One region of the Paucibacter hankyongi genome, then DNA from elsewhere that is predicted to be linked to it. Evidence: predicted binding sites of a transcription regulator. Region 1 holds the regulator's gene; the other holds the start of a gene.
What was found. Region 1 encodes LexA, which represses DNA repair genes until DNA is damaged. Its sites were predicted from a motif close to ACTGTATNNNNATACAGT; they were not measured.
Positions count from the first base shown of each region.

Region 1 (7,712 bases):
CGGTGCTGGCTTCCGCGGACTTCTCATTCGAGTTCCGCGAGCCGCTGAACCTGCCCAACCCCATGCTGATGTTTGATGAAGTGGCCTGCGGCTACGACACCGACGAAGGCGAGAACGTCATCGTGCGAGGCATCAACCGCTCGGTGCTGGCCGGCCAACGCATCGGCATCTTGGGCGCGAACGGCCAAGGCAAGTCCACGGTGGTGAAAACCGTGGCCCGCATGCAGCGCGCCATGGGCGGCAAGATCACCGAGGGCAAGGGTCTGACGATTGGCTACTTCGCTCAGCAAGAAATGGATGTGCTGCGCCCCGATGAAGGCCCGCTGTCACACATGGTGCGTCTGGCCAAAGAGGTCAGCCCAAATGCACGTGAACAGGAGTTGCGCGACTTCTTGGGCCAGTTCCGCTTTGTCGGGTCCATGGTCAATCAGGAAGTGGGCTCATTGTCGGGGGGCGAAAAAGCCCGTCTGGTCTTGGCCATGTTGGTTTGGCAGCGCCCCAACCTTCTGCTCTTGGACGAACCGACCAACCATTTGGACTTGAACACCCGCGAGGCCTTGTCCATGGCCTTGAACGAGTTCGAGGGTACGGTGATGTTGGTCAGCCATGACCGGGCCTTGCTGCGCGAAGTTTGCGATGAATTCTGGCTGGTCGCCAAGGGCGTGGTGGCGCCGTTTGATGGCGACCTGGACGACTATCAGAAGTGGCTGCTGGAACAATCGAAGGAAGCCGCCAAGGCCGCCAAGGAAGCGGCGAAAGCCGCGCTCAAGAACGCCAGAAATTCCAGCAAGTCACCAGCGGCTGCACCCGCGGCCGCACCAACGCCAGTGGCCACGCCCATCGCGGCAAAAGCCCCCGCCGGCCGGGAAGACCGCAAGGCCAGCGGCCAAGCGCGGCAAAAATTGGCCGAGCAAACCAAGCCACTTCGCCGCGAAATGGAATCCATTGACGCCAAGTTGAACAAGCTGGCCGATGAGCGCAGTGCGGTCGAGGCGCAATTGGCGGCCGGAACCGCCAATCCTGCCCAGATCGCGGAACTGGGCCGCCGATTGAAATCAATCGGTGATGAACTGGCTGAAGCAGAGATGCGTTGGCTGGAACTCAGCGCAGAAGTAGACGCGCTGCACGCAGCCGGCTAAGGGGCAGTGCCGCCGAGCGGCACTGCATTCAAGTAGCCCCGCTTCAGCGAGACAGCAGCACGGCCGCCAGACCCACGGCGGCAGGCAAGGCCTGCACGAATAGGATTTTGCGGCTGACGGTGATTGCGCCGAAGACGCCAGCCACCACCACGCAAGCCAAGAAGAACAATTGCACCGGCACGCCAGCCGCTCCTTGGCTCAGCCCCCAAAGCAAACCGGCACTGAGAAATCCGTTGTAAAGCCCTTGGTTCGCAGCCAGCGCCTTGCTGGCCTGGGCAAACTCGGCCGTCAGCCCGAAGACTTTTCGCCCCAGGGGCTTGGTCCAAAGAAACATCTCCAGCACCAAAAAGTACAGGTGCAAGCCGGCCACCAAGACCAGCAAAAGATCTGCCACCATTCGCATCGCGCACTCCCTGATCGTCGTTTGAGGTCTTCAGTCTTTCGCCTCCTTCCGGCGCGAAACTACCGCGGGAAAACTGACCCACCCCTCTTTCCCTGGGCGCCTGTATAGCATGGGCGGCAAAGGCCACATTAATTGTACGCAATTGAATTGCACCCTACATTCATGCCCATGCCACGCACAGCTCGAACCCAGCAACAGCCCCAATTCGACACCGATCAGGTTTTGCGATTGGACAATCAACTGTGCTTTGCCTTGTACGCCAGTTCCCTGGCCATGACCAAGGCCTACAAGCCCTTGCTGGAACCTCTCGGACTCACCTATCCGCAGTACTTGGTGATGTTGGTCCTGTGGGAGACCGATGGCCTCAATGTGGCCAGCCTCGGCCAACGGCTCTCACTCAATTCGGGCACGCTGACACCGCTCCTGAAACGCCTCGAAAGCACCGGGCTGATCCGGCGCCAACGTGCCCAAGACGACGAGCGGCGCGTCGACATTTTCTTGACCGCAGAAGGGCAAGCCCTGAAAAGGTCTGCCCGAGCTATTCCAACTCGTTTGGCCTGCGCCAGCGCCTGCTCCTTTGAAGAGTTGGCCGAACTGACTTCGCGATTGCAGCGCTTGCGACGCGAACTCGATAGCCAAAACGAGCACAAACCAAGCTGATCCCAGCAAGGCCGGCTTGCAAAAAGCCGGCAATCAAGTACCTCAACCCACCGCGAGCACAAAGGAAAGCACCATGGCACTCGATAAAGTTCTCTACACCGCCCACGCTACGAGCACCGGAGGCCGAGAAGGCAAATCCACCACTCCCGACGGCGCCTTGAACCTGACGCTGTCCACACCCAAAGAGTTGGGCGGCGCAGGAGGAAGCGGAACCAATCCCGAGCAACTGTTTGCAGCCGGCTACTCCGCCTGTTTCATTGGCGCGATGAAGGTCGTGGCTGGAAAAATGAAAATCGCCTTGCCGGCCGATCTGTCGATCAGCGCAGAAGTCGGCATTGGCCCCATCCCAGCGGGCTTTGGCATACAGGTTGCGATGAACATCAGCATCCCCGGCCTGGACCGAGCCAGCGCCGAGCAATTGGTCGCGGCCGCGCATCAAGTCTGCCCCTACTCCAATGCAACGCGCGGCAATATCGACGTCGCACTGAATATCGTCTGAATGGGCTGAAGAAGACCGCAGGTTTGAGTGCGCGGACGAGCGACAAAAGCGCGCAGTCCCAGCTTGTACCTGCGTCTTCTGCGATAGCCAGACTGCGTCCACTCGGCGGAACGAACTCCGCCGAGATTGGCACTTAGGCCTTAGGCGATCCGCGCCTGTAATTTCTCCTGCATCAGTTGCAGCAGCATTTCAATCCTTGCCTTCACCGGACTGAGTGCGCCGGCGCTGGGCAAGGCCTCGTCCGAAGCGGTCACCGGTCCAGCGTCACAGCGGGTGCTGCGCAAGACGCGGACACCGGCGGCCTGCGCCTCCCGCAAGGCCGCGTCCAGGCTGATCGACAGGCTGCCATTGCCAGTACCGGCAACCACCAAGCCGTCAACACCTTGGGCCACAAGCGCCCGGACCACCGAACCGCTTGCCCCTACATGGTTGAGCACGATTTCGACGCTTGGCCATTGTTTGGGCGGCAGCGTTGCCAGCAAGGACGTGCCAAAAACCGGCGCATGGCTGTGCGCAACAGCCAACCAGCGAACATGCCCCTCTTCGATGCTTGCCAAGCGACTGCCATCGACCGAACCGAAGGCATCGACGCGGTAGCTGTGCACCTTGCGCACCTGCTCGGCCGAATGAACCTGACCGGCGAACACCACCACAACACCTGACGCCGATGGATTCGTCGCGACAGTGACGGCATCCAACAGATTTTGAGGACCATCTTTTTGCAAAGCGGTGGCCGGACGCATCGCCGCGGTCAGCACCACCGGTTTAGCCGGACCCAAGACGCGCTGCAAAAAATATGCAGTCTCTTCCAAGGTGTCGGTGCCATGGGTGATGACCACCCCGGCCACCTCGGGGCGCGCTAAATGGATCTGGACACGAAGTGCTAGACGTTGCCAGGTTTCAAAATCCATGTCCTTGCTGTCGAGCTGAGCGACCTGCTCAGTCTCCAAACGTTGCCCAGCCAGCGGCGGCACCGCGGCGACCAATTGCGCAACACCCAGTTGGGCTGCGCGGTATCCCACATTGTCAGAGGCATCTTCAGCCGTACCCGCGATCGTGCCCCCGGTGCCGAGGATCAACACCAAATCAGGTGACTGCGTGGTCAAGGACTCTGGCGACCTATTGTTTGCATCGTTTTTTTGCATTTTTTTCTCAGCTGGATGAAAATACAGTAGCTGGATAAATATTCAGGCCAACCCCAAACAGGATTCCCATGGACGACAAGCCGAAACTCACCGCACGTCAGCAACAAATCCTCGATTTGGTTCGACAGGCCATTGAACTGACCGGCGCCCCTCCGACCCGGGCCGAAATCGCTGCCGAACTCGGATTCCGCTCCGCCAACGCAGCCGAAGAACATCTGCAAGCCCTGGCCCGCAAGGGCGTCATTGAGTTGGTGGGCGGAACTTCCCGCGGCATCAGGCTGAAGTCTGACACATTGAAGGCGGTCAACCAGGCTCGCGAAGCAAAAGAGTCTCGCCAAACTATAGGTGGCGCTCCCGGCCGTCAGTTTTCCCTGCCACTTGCCAGCTTGGCCCAGTTGACTCTGCCCTTGGTTGGGCGCGTTGCAGCGGGCCAGCCGATCTTGGCCCAAGAACATATTGAACAGACATACGCCGTCGAAGCCAGCATGTTTGCGCAAAAGCCTGACTTTCTACTCAAGGTCCGTGGTATGAGCATGAAAGACATTGGCATCATGGACGGCGACCTGCTCGCGGTGAAGAAAATTTCCGAGGCCAAGAATGGCCAAATCGTGGTGGCGCGCTTAGGTGATGACGTGACCGTCAAACGATTCCAACGCAATCGCAAAGGTATCGAGTTATTGCCTGAAAACCCTGACTTTGCACCGATTCTCGTTGCCGACGGCGACGAGAGTTTTGTGCTAGAAGGGTTGGCTGTTGGTTTGATTCGCGGCCAGATGTTCAATTGAATGCGCTCAAAACATGGCGCACCAGAACCTACTGGTGAATTCGTATGGGCTTGACGACGGGGATTTAAATCCGCGAAGGGCACATGCGATTGGACTCTGAGAATTCTCAGTATCAAATCTGCGCTCCTATTCGCGCGCTTTTGGAGCTCAATATACCGAGTCGGCACCCAGATCAAACTCCAGGCTTGGTGCCCGACTCGTATGAGTGAATGCTACATACGGCCTTGGAGACTGCAAATCCGTCCCGAGTTAGAGTTCTCGAGAAATCGATTCGGTAGTCTGGGATCACAGACTCGATATGAGTATGCGGGAATAGACCTCGTTCGGCCGACAAATGTGATCGAAAATGACTGGCAAAAGAAAAAGCCCTGACTGCTTTCGCAATCAGGGCTTTCAATATTGGCGGAGTGGACGGGACTCGAACCCGCGACCCCCGGCGTGACAGGCCGGTATTCTAACCAACTGAACTACCACTCCAAATGACTTAGCAGTTGATTACTCAAACACTAACTCACCGAACAAGTTTTGCAACCATCCTCAGATGATTGCCAAGCCTTGTCAAACTTGGCGTCCCCTAGGGGATTCGAACCCCTGTAGTCACCGTGAAAGGGTGGTGTCCTAGGCCTCTAGACGAAGGGGACTAAACCTTCTAATTTTCAGATTCAAAAAGCCTTTCAGCCCTTCGAATCGACCCACTTGAACCGCGCGCCGCCACTTATCACCAACAAGCAATAAGTGGTGGAGATAAACGGGATCGAACCGTTGACCTCTTGCATGCCATGCAAGCGCTCTCCCAGCTGAGCTATACCCCCAAATATTCTGCGGGCGCCGCGCTATTCAAGCGTCACTACTAATTTTATTCTATCACAAGTAATTTGATTTCTCACCTTACTCGCCGCAGCGATTTATTATCGCTGCTTCAAACAACTCTGACTTTCACCAGAGCTTAATGTTGGCGGAGTGGACGGGACTCGAACCCGCGACCCCCGGCGTGACAGGCCGGTATTCTAACCAACTGAACTACCACTCCATGTATATTAGTATAACACGAATATACAGAACAAATTTGTAGTTGTCTTAAAACATTCTCAAAACAACTACCAAGTCTTGTCAAACTTGGCGTCCCCTAGGGGATTCGAACCCCTGTAGTCACCGTGAAAGGGTGGTGTCCTAGGCCTCTAGACGAAGGGGACTAAACCTTCTAACTTCTCGAACTGCGCGCCGCCAAATTAGATTTGGTGGAGATAAACGGGATCGAACCGTTGACCTCTTGCATGCCATGCAAGCGCTCTCCCAGCTGAGCTATACCCCCAAAACCTTTACTCCGCACTACTTGCCACTGCTTCGCTTTCGCTCGCTTTGGCTGCTGTGCGTCGCGACGTTTTGTGTATCGCGCTGTTCAAGCAAGACATAGATTGTAGAACGAATTTCACACGGAGCGCAAGCGTTTGATGACAATTTCTTTTTCGAACAACTCCAGCACCGCATCCACGCTCGGCGTTTGCACGCGTCCGCACACCAAGGCGCGCACCGGCATGGCCAAAACAGGCATCTTGATGCCGTGCGCGGCAATCGTTTCTTTGATGGCCGCGGCAATACTGGCCTTGGTCCATTCCGCGCCTTCGAGCTTTTCGGCCAGGCTTGCCAGAGCGGGCTTGATTGCATCTGTCACATGAGCGGCCAAGTCCTCAGCACTGGGGCTGACGGCCACGAAATACATCGCCAGCCAATCTGCCAAAGCCACCGTTGTCGCACAACGATCCTTGAACAAGGCACACATCGCTGGCAGACGCGCCACATCAGCTTCGATTCCGCGCTTGCGTAATTGCTCAGCCACCAAGGCCGCCAAGCGTGCGTCATCGGCCTGCTTGATGTACTGGCCGTTGACCCATTCGAGTTTGGCCGGATCCCACTGAGCGGGGCTCTTGTTCAGGTGTGTGCCATCAAACCAAGACACCAACTGCTCGCGACTGAACAGTTCTTCGTCGCCATGGCTCCAGCCCAAGCGTGACAGATAGTTCAGCATCGCCTCGGGCAGATAACCGGCCTCTTCATAGGCCGTGACACTGACCGCCCCCCGCCGTTTCGACAGTTTCTGCCCGTCATCGCCCAAGATCACCGGTACATGCCCGAACTGGGGCAGCGCGGCACCCAGTGCATTGAAGATATTGATCTGCCACGGTGTGTTGTTGACATGCTCGTCACCCCGGAACACATGGCTGATTTGCATATCCCAGTCGTCCACCACCACGGCGAAGTTGTAGGTGGGTACACCCAAGCTACCGGCGGGAGCGTCTTCACCCGCGGGGCGCACGATGATCAAATCATCGATTTCCCGGTTGTTGATGGTGATGGGGCCCTTGACCAGATCGTCCCAAGTCACATCGCCTTCGAGCGGGTTCTTGAAGCGAACCACCGGCGCTACGCCGGCAGGCACTTGCGGCAAGGTCTTGCCGGCCTCGGGCCGCCAGCGGCCGTCGTAACGGGTCTTCTCGCCGCGGGCGCGCTGGGCCTCGCGCATATCGTTCAACTCGGCCGGCGTGCAGTAGCAACGGTAGGCCTTGCCTTCGGCAATCAATTGCTCGGCCACGGCCTGATAGCGCTCCAAACGCTGCATCTGATAGATCGGGCCCTCGTCATAGTCCAAGCCCAGCCACTTCATCGAGGCCAGAATCTGTTCCACAGAGTCTTGGGTCGAACGCGCCACATCGGTATCTTCGATGCGCAGCACAAACTTACCACCGAAGTGGCGGGCGTAGGCCCAGGAGTACAAGGCCGTGCGCGCCGTACCCAGATGCAGGAAGCCGGTGGGCGATGGGGCAATACGGGTGCGCACGGTGTTGGAAACGTTCTGGCTCATAGGGATTTCAAGGTAGAAAGACCGCGCAACAAATCATCGGTGATGTCATCGACATGCTCTAAACCGACCGACAAACGAATCAAGCCTTGGCCAATGCCCGCGGCCTGGCGCTGGGCCTCGCTGAGGCGACCATGCGAGGTGGTTGCCGGGTGCGTGATGATGGACTTGGTGTCGCCCAAATTGGTGGCGATGCTGAGCACACGGGTGCTGTCGATCACATG
Region 1 is NZ_JBBHJX010000001.1:520,389-528,100, forward strand. It holds gene WG899_RS02290 (ABC-F family ATP-binding cassette domain-containing protein) at 1-1,139, shown strand, start outside; gene WG899_RS02295 (DUF1304 domain-containing protein) at 1,183-1,542, opposite strand; gene WG899_RS02300 (MarR family winged helix-turn-helix transcriptional regulator) at 1,705-2,202, shown strand; gene WG899_RS02305 (organic hydroperoxide resistance protein) at 2,276-2,701, shown strand; gene WG899_RS02310 (asparaginase) at 2,842-3,807, opposite strand; gene lexA (transcriptional repressor LexA) at 3,915-4,631, shown strand; tRNA gene WG899_RS02320 (tRNA-Asp) at 5,032-5,108, opposite strand; tRNA gene WG899_RS02325 (tRNA-Glu) at 5,197-5,272, opposite strand; tRNA gene WG899_RS02330 (tRNA-Ala) at 5,368-5,443, opposite strand; tRNA gene WG899_RS02335 (tRNA-Asp) at 5,585-5,661, opposite strand; tRNA gene WG899_RS02340 (tRNA-Glu) at 5,749-5,824, opposite strand; tRNA gene WG899_RS02345 (tRNA-Ala) at 5,868-5,943, opposite strand; gene gltX (glutamate--tRNA ligase) at 6,061-7,491, opposite strand; gene WG899_RS02355 (O-succinylhomoserine sulfhydrylase) at 7,488-7,712, opposite strand, start outside.

Region 2 (7,712 bases), on a different contig from region 1:
TATGACTTGGGTGGCGGCACGTTTGACGTCTCCATCATTGAAATCGCTGACGTGGACGGCGAAATGCAGTTCGAAGTGCTGTCGACCAACGGCGACACCTTCCTGGGCGGTGAAGACTTCGACCAGCGCATCATTGACTACATCGTGGCCGAGTTCAAGAAGGAACAAGGCGTGGACCTGACCAAGGACGTGCTGGCGCTGCAGCGCCTGAAGGAAGCCGCAGAAAAGGCCAAGATCGAGCTGTCGAACTCGGCCCAGACCGACGTCAACCTGCCTTACATCACCGCTGACGCGACCGGCCCCAAGCACTTGAACGTCAAGCTGACCCGCGCCAAGCTGGAGTCGCTGGTGGACGAACTGATCGAGCGCACCATCGCCCCTTGCCGCACCGCGATCAAGGACGCTGGCGTGGCCGTCAGCGCCATCGATGACGTGATCTTGGTCGGCGGTATGACCCGCATGCCCAAGGTGCAAGACAAGGTCAAGGAGTTCTTCGGCAAGGAGCCACGTCGCGACGTGAACCCTGACGAAGCCGTGGCCGTGGGCGCTGCGATTCAAGGCCAGGTGCTGGGCGGCGAGCGCAAGGACGTGCTGCTGCTGGACGTGACCCCGCTGTCGCTGGGCATCGAAACCCTGGGTGGCGTGATGACCAAGATGATCGCCAAGAACACGACCATCCCGACCAAGTTCAGCCAGACCTTCTCCACCGCCGACGACAACCAGCCGGCCGTGACCATCAAGGTCTACCAAGGCGAGCGTGAGCTGGCCTCCGGCAACAAGAGCCTGGGCGAGTTCAATCTGGAAGGCATCCCGCCGGCACCGCGCGGCACGCCGCAGATCGAAGTGTCCTTCGACATCGACGCCAACGGCATCCTGCACGTCGGCGCCAAGGACAAGGGCACCGGCAAGGAAAACAAGATCACCATCAAGGCCAATTCCGGTCTGTCTGAGGCCGAGATCGAGAAGATGGTCAAGGACGCCGAAGCCAACGCCGGCGAGGACAAGAAGAAGGTCGAACTGGTGCAAGCCCGCAACCAGGCTGACGGCATGATCCACTCGGTGCGCAAGAGCCTGGGTGAGCATGGCGACAAGCTCGAAGCCGGCGAGAAGGAGAAGATCGAAGCCGCCTTGAAGGATGCCGAAGAAGCCATCAAGGGCGACGACAAGGCCGACATCGAAGCCAAGACCGAAGCGCTGATGACCGCCAGCCAGAAGCTGGGCGAGAAGGTGTATGCCGAGTCGCAAGCCGCCCAAGCCGCAGCCGGTGCTGCAGCAGGCGCCGCCGAGCAGCCGCAAGCCGCTCAAGCGTCGGCCAAGCCTGCGGACGACAACGTCGTCGACGCCGAGTTCAAGGAAGTCAAGGACAGCAAGTAAGTCCTTCAGGCGCGCCGGATTGAAGTAAAGATCCGGCCGCGTTTCGCCGCCGCGCCGCAGCCAAGAGGTTTTGTGAAGCCTCCCACGCTCGACGCGGCGCTGTTGTTTTGACAAGCACGGACCCCGCCCATGGCAAAGCGTGACTATTACGAAGTTCTCGGCCTGGCCAAAAGCGCCAACGAGGACGAGATCAAAAAGGCCTACCGCAAGCTGGCCATGAAGTACCACCCGGACCGCAACCAGGGCGAGGGTGCGAAGAAGGCCGAAGAGCAGTTCAAGGAGGTCAAAGAGGCCTACGAAATGCTGTCCGACGCGCAAAAGCGCGCGGCCTATGACCAATACGGCCATGCCGGTGTCGACCCGAATATGGGCGGCCGCGGCGGCCCAGGCGCGGAAGGTTTCGGCGGCTTCGCAGAGGCCTTTGGCGACATCTTTGGCGATATCTTCAATGGCGGAGCTGGCGGCGCAGGACGCCGTGGCGGCGGCCAGCAGGTCTACCGTGGCAGCGACCTGTCCTATGCGATGGAGATCACGCTGGAAGAAGCCGCGCGCGGCAAGGAGTCGCAGATCCGCATTCCCAGTTGGGAAGGTTGCGAAACCTGCGGCGGCTCAGGCGCCAAACCCGGCACCAGCGCCAAGACCTGCGGCTCTTGCAATGGCTCGGGCACGGTGCATATGCGCCAGGGCTTCTTCTCAGTGCAGCAAACCTGCCCGCACTGCCACGGCACCGGCAAGATCATTCCCGACCCCTGCACCGCCTGTAACGGCCAAGGCAAGGTCAAGAAGAGCAAGACGCTGGAAGTCAAGATCCCGGCCGGCATCAACGAAGGCATGCGCATCCGCTCGGCCGGCAATGGTGAGCCCGGCGTCAACGGCGGCCCAGCGGGCGACCTCTACATCGAGATCCGCATCAAGCAACACGAGATCTTCGAGCGCGACGGCGACGATCTGCACTGCACCATGCCGGTGGGCCTGACCACGGCCACCCTGGGCGGCACGATTGAAGTGCCGACGCTGGGCGGTAAGGCCGAGATCGAATTGCCCGAGGGCACCCAGCACGGCAAGACTTTCCGCCTGCGCGGCAAGGGCATCAAGGGGGTGCGCAGCAGCTACCCCGGCGATTTGTACTGCCACATCAGCGTGGAAACGCCGGTCAAGCTCACCGAGCACCAGCGCAAGCTGATGAAGGAGCTGGACAAGTCCTTCCGTGACGGCGGCGAGCGCCACTCGCCCAATGCCAAGAGCTGGACCGATCGGGTCAAGGACATCTTCAAGTAAGCGAAGTCCACTCAGTCGCTCGCTCCCTCAAAAGGCGCCACAAACCTCCGGGTTTTGGCGCCTTTTTTCACGTTTTTTCGGCATGAATCAAACACTTGCCATGCACAAGTTAAAGCTTTGTCGCACCATGGCCGATAAGCGGGTGTAGAACAGCCCTCAGCCCCTTGTACCCCGGCGAGAAATGACAGGACCCAGTTTGGAGTGGCGATGGCGACGATGATGGACAGTGAGATCCAGCAAGCCTGCGCGCTCGTCATTGACAGCAATGCCACCTCGCGCAGCTTGATGGCAGCGCAACTGCGCGACCTTGGCGTGGCTCATGTCCGCCAGGCCACGCGGATCAACGATGCCCGGGTGATCTTGGAGCACAAGGCCTACGACATCGTGCTGTGCGACTACCACTTCGACGGTACCGAGATGTCTGGCCAAGACCTGCTGGACGAGTTGCGCCGGGAACAACTGCTGCCCTACTCCACCGTCTTCGTCATGGTTACCGGTGAGGCGTCCTACGCCAAGGTGGCCGAGGCCGCCGAGGCCGCCCTCGACGCCTATCTCGTCAAGCCCTACACCACCACCTCGCTGGCCGACCGCCTAGCCAGCGCAAGGCACCGCAAGCGGGTGCTAAAGGACATTTTTGAAGCCATCGAACGGCAGGACTTCGAAACCGCCGCAGGGCATTGCCTGAAGCGATTTGAAGCACGCGCCCAGTTTTGGCTTTACGCGGCGCGCATCGGCGCCGAGTTGCTGCTGCGCTTGAACCGATTCGAAGACGCCCGCAAACTCTACGACGCCATCATCGAAGCCAAAACCGTGCCCTGGGCTCGCTTGGGCGTGGCACGCACTGAGCTAGGTGCCGGCAATGTGACCGCCGCCCGCCGCACGCTGGAGACCTTGATCGGCGAGATCCCCGACCACGCCGACTCCTACGACGTGATGGGTCGCGTGCAAATGGAACAAGGTGAGATTGAAGCCGCCTTGGCCACCTATCGGACCGCCGTCAACCTGACGCCGGGTTGCTTGTTGCGCGCGCAACGCGCAGGCAGCCTGGCCTTTTACGCCGGCCAGCGCGCGGAGGCGCTGAAGATGCTGGAGAGGGCGATGGCGCAAGGCCTGCGCTCCAAGCTTTTTGACATGCTGAGCCTGATCTTGATCGCCTTAATGCGCTTCGACAACAAGGACAGCAAGGGCCTGAAGTACGCCCAAGACGCCATGATGAACGAGTTGGATCGCCACCCCAACTCCAAGCGCTTGCAGCGCTTCGACAAAGTGCTGCAGGGCCTGCGCTATATGGCAGACAAACGGGTCGCCGATGGCTTGGAGCTGACCCGTGAGTTCAGCCGCCAGGCGATGGATCAGGAAGACTTTGACTTCGAGGCGGCCAGCCTTTTGCTGGCGGTCTGGGTGCGGCTGGCGGCCATGATCGAGCTGGAAGAGATGGGCCAGATGGTCAGTCAAATCGGCCTGCGCTTTTGCACCACCAAGTCCAGCACCGAGGTACTGATTGCCATGAGTGAAGGCAACGAGGCGGTGGCGGAAGAGTTACGTAACTGCCATGCGCGCATCTTCGGAATCGCCGAAACGGCGATGCGCCACTCGATGCGAGGCACGGCGCGCACCGGCGTTGAACTGCTGATTCAACAGGGTGGAGCCACCCGCAACGCCAAGCTGATCGATATGGCCAGCCTGGTGCTCAAGCGGCACACCGACAAAATTGACGACGCCGAGCAGTTGACGGAGCAAATCACCCAGCTGCAAAACCGCTACATCTTGCCGCTTGGGGCGACCATCAACCGCAACCGGGCGGCGGGCGGCATGGCCTTGCGTGTCTGACGCACGCCCACACGGTACGCGGCCTTTTCAGAACAACTCAATCTGGCGCGACAGCGCTGACTGCGCCGGCTGTTCCTGGGCGCCCGAAGCAGCGGGCCGCTGAAAACGCCCCAGATCCAAATCCATTCGCTCACGCGAAAGGCCCAGCCTTGCGCAGGCCTTGAGCATGCGCTGGCGGTTCAATTCGGCCCACAAACCCTCACCCTTCATGCGCGTATTGAAGCGCGCATCATTGTCTCGACCGCCGCGCATATCGCGAAGCCTGGCCATGATGCGGGAGGCCCGCTCGGGCACATGCTTTTGTAGCCAGTCTTGAAACAAGGGGTTGACCTCCCAGGGCAGGCGCAAGGGAATGCTGAAAGCGGCACGCGCGCCGGCCGCTGCGGCGGCCTCCAGGATTTGCTCCAACTCTGGCTCATTCAAAAACGGGATCAGGGGCGAAACACTCACCCCCACCGGGATGCCCGCGTCGGCCAGCGCCTTGATCGTTTGCAAACGCCGCAGAGGGGAAGCGGCACGCGGCTCCAATCGACGCGCCAACTCCGCATCCAGCGTGGTGACCGACACATAGACGGCCACCAGGCTCTGTGCGGCCATGGGCGCCAACAAATCCAGATCGCGCAGAATGCCGGCCGACTTGGTCACGATGGAAAAGGGGTGAGCATGTGCGCTCAGCACCTCGATCAAAGCGCGGGTGATGGCCAGCTTGCGCTCGACAGGCTGATAGGCATCGGTGGCGGTGCCCAGACATAGCAATTGCGGCTGGTAACGTGGATTCGCAAAGGCGGCACGCAAACGCTCGGCCGCATTCACCTTGACAATGATGCGGGTCTCGAAGTCGAGCCCCGGCGACAGATTGAGGTAGCTATGGGTCGGCCTGGCAAAGCAATAAATGCACCCGTGCTCACAACCGCGATAAGGGTTGATAGACAGATCAAAGTTGATGTCCGGCGATTGATTGCTGCTGAGAATGCGGCCGGCCTGCTCTTCGATGATTTGAGTACTGGGCGGGCAGTACTCCTGCTGCGCCTCTTGCTCCAAAGAGCCCCAACCGTCGTCGTACTGCTCGCGCTGCTCAGCCTGGAAGCGGTGTGCAATCGCCCAAGCGCTACCCCGTCCCTTCAGCGTCGCCGCGTCAACATACAGCGGCTGCGCTTGGCTTGGATTGCGGTTGGTGCTCGGCTTGAATGACATACTGTTAATGTATACAGTATTCATCTCCATTGCCAGGGCGCATCGCTGAATTGACGAGGCGATGCCGGCGGGTCAGCGGCTAAAGAGCTAAACCGCTAGGGCGCTAAAGTGCTTAAAGCAGCCCCGCCTCATGCAGAAAACGTGAGGGCTTGGCTGGATCGAAGGCCAAGGTCAGACGCTGCCGCGCCCGGGTCATCGCGACATACAGGAGATTGCGATTCTCGGCTGCGCTCACTTCGCCGACGAACTCGCCACGAGACAGATGCGGAATCAGCACATGATCGAATTCCAGGCCCTTGGCGGCTTCGATGCTGGACAGGGTGACGCGCTGATTGGCCTGCATGCGCGACTGCCCCTCCTGCAACTTTTGCAGCAGCCGGAAGCCCGCATCCAAGCCCTCGTCTTCGCCGGCCACCACCTGCACCAACTGCGCAATGTTGTCGCGCACCTGATGAATATCGGCCTGCCGCACCAACACAGCGCCGGCGAGCCCCACCGGATCCAACGCTTTCAGAAAACCTTCCGAAAAACTGTGCAGGTCTTGTGACTTGAACAGCGCCATTGCGGCGCGCAGCCTGGGCAAGGCCACGCCGGAGGCGTTGCGCAAGACCTGACCCTCGATGAAGTCCCGCATGCCATCCGGGTGCGCGCAAGCCTCCTCGATGGCCCGCCGCTGTGCAGTCACAGCGTCGAGGTGTCGTAACTCGGTGCTGTCGATCAAGGCACCGGCAAACTGCATCATCGCGGCCAAAGTCTCGGCGCGCAGCACTTTGGACGCGAAGCCGCTGAAGTCATCGAAACAGAAGGCGTAGAGCCCGCGCACCAGCAGCACTTCAGGCCGACGCAGGAAGGGCTGAAAGCCCTCCACCCGATAGCCCACACCCCGTTTGAGCAGCTCGCTTTCGATCAAGATCGAATGAGCGGGTTGCCGCAGCAAGATGCGCAACTCATGCAGCTCTTTTTGCTGCAAATGGTCGCGGGCCGTTTCCGCCACCAAGCGGGCCATGATGCGGTGTGACTCGCAGCTCAGTTTGCGGATTTCGGTTTCACGCTGCTGAAAAGCGGCGTAAGGCTTGCCGCCGGCCAGCGCGCCTGCGGCTTGCGCCAACTGGGGCCCAAAGCGATGGCTGGCCGTCAAAGGCAGGCGAATTGGCTGGCCCACTTCCTGGGTGAAGCTGGCATGCATAAAGGCCGCCTCGGCGCCGGCCTGCGAGTGAATCACCTGATCGCGGTCCCCTACGCCGACAAAAGCCGCGCGCCGGTTCTGATCCAGCAAGCCCTTCAACACGGTGAACATGGCCCGGTTGGTGTCGTGCATTTCATCGACGACGACCAGGGCCAGGCCCAGTGCCAGGCACCCGCTGTCGAGCTCTCCCTCTTCCGCGCTGAGCGCGCGCGCCAGATCGTAGGTGGCATCGCCTTCAAATCGAAAGGCCGGTCGATCGGGGTGGCCGCCGCGGCGAATGAACTCATAGGCGCTGCGCACCCGCAGCGTCAGGTAATCAAAGCCCAAGTCCTCGGCCAAGTCCGGGCTCATCGGCGCCTCGGCCGTCAACTGCTCGATCAGCATGCGGCCTTTGAGCACGGCAAAAGACTGCAGCAGCCCCTCGACCATGGCTGTCGGTGCAGCGCCAATCAACAGCTCATCGGGATAGCGCTCTTGGGGCAAGGTCTGGGCCCGCTCGATCGCCCGCAGCACATAGGGCTTGACCTGCTCTTCCGAGCGCAATTGCAAGACGCCATCGCCCTCTATAGCCCCCAGCAGCCACGCACTGAAGGACTCAAAGGTGTGGATGCGGATCTCTTGAAGCTGCTCTACATAGACGCCGACAAAGCGCAGCTGCTGACGCAAAGCCTGCACGGCAGGCTCGGTATAGGTCAGCGCCAGAATCATGGCCGGCTGTGCGCCGCGCTGCAGCGCCTGCGCGATGCGCAAGGCCAGGGTCGTGGTCTTGGCGGCGCCGGCATTGGCCTCGATCAACACATGCCGAGCCCGCGTCGTCTGGATGGTGACTTGCTCGTCCGTCGGGCGGAAG
Region 2 is NZ_JBBHJX010000003.1:409,331-417,042, forward strand. It holds gene dnaK (molecular chaperone DnaK) at 1-1,374, shown strand, start outside; gene dnaJ (molecular chaperone DnaJ) at 1,504-2,652, shown strand; gene WG899_RS07790 (response regulator) at 2,860-4,482, shown strand; gene WG899_RS07795 (PA0069 family radical SAM protein) at 4,510-5,676, opposite strand; gene WG899_RS07800 (3'-5' exonuclease) at 5,789-7,712, opposite strand, start outside.
Region 2: WG899_RS07795 (PA0069 family radical SAM protein) is a predicted target of LexA. The motif match lies at 5,677-5,694, and genes of this name have one in related genera.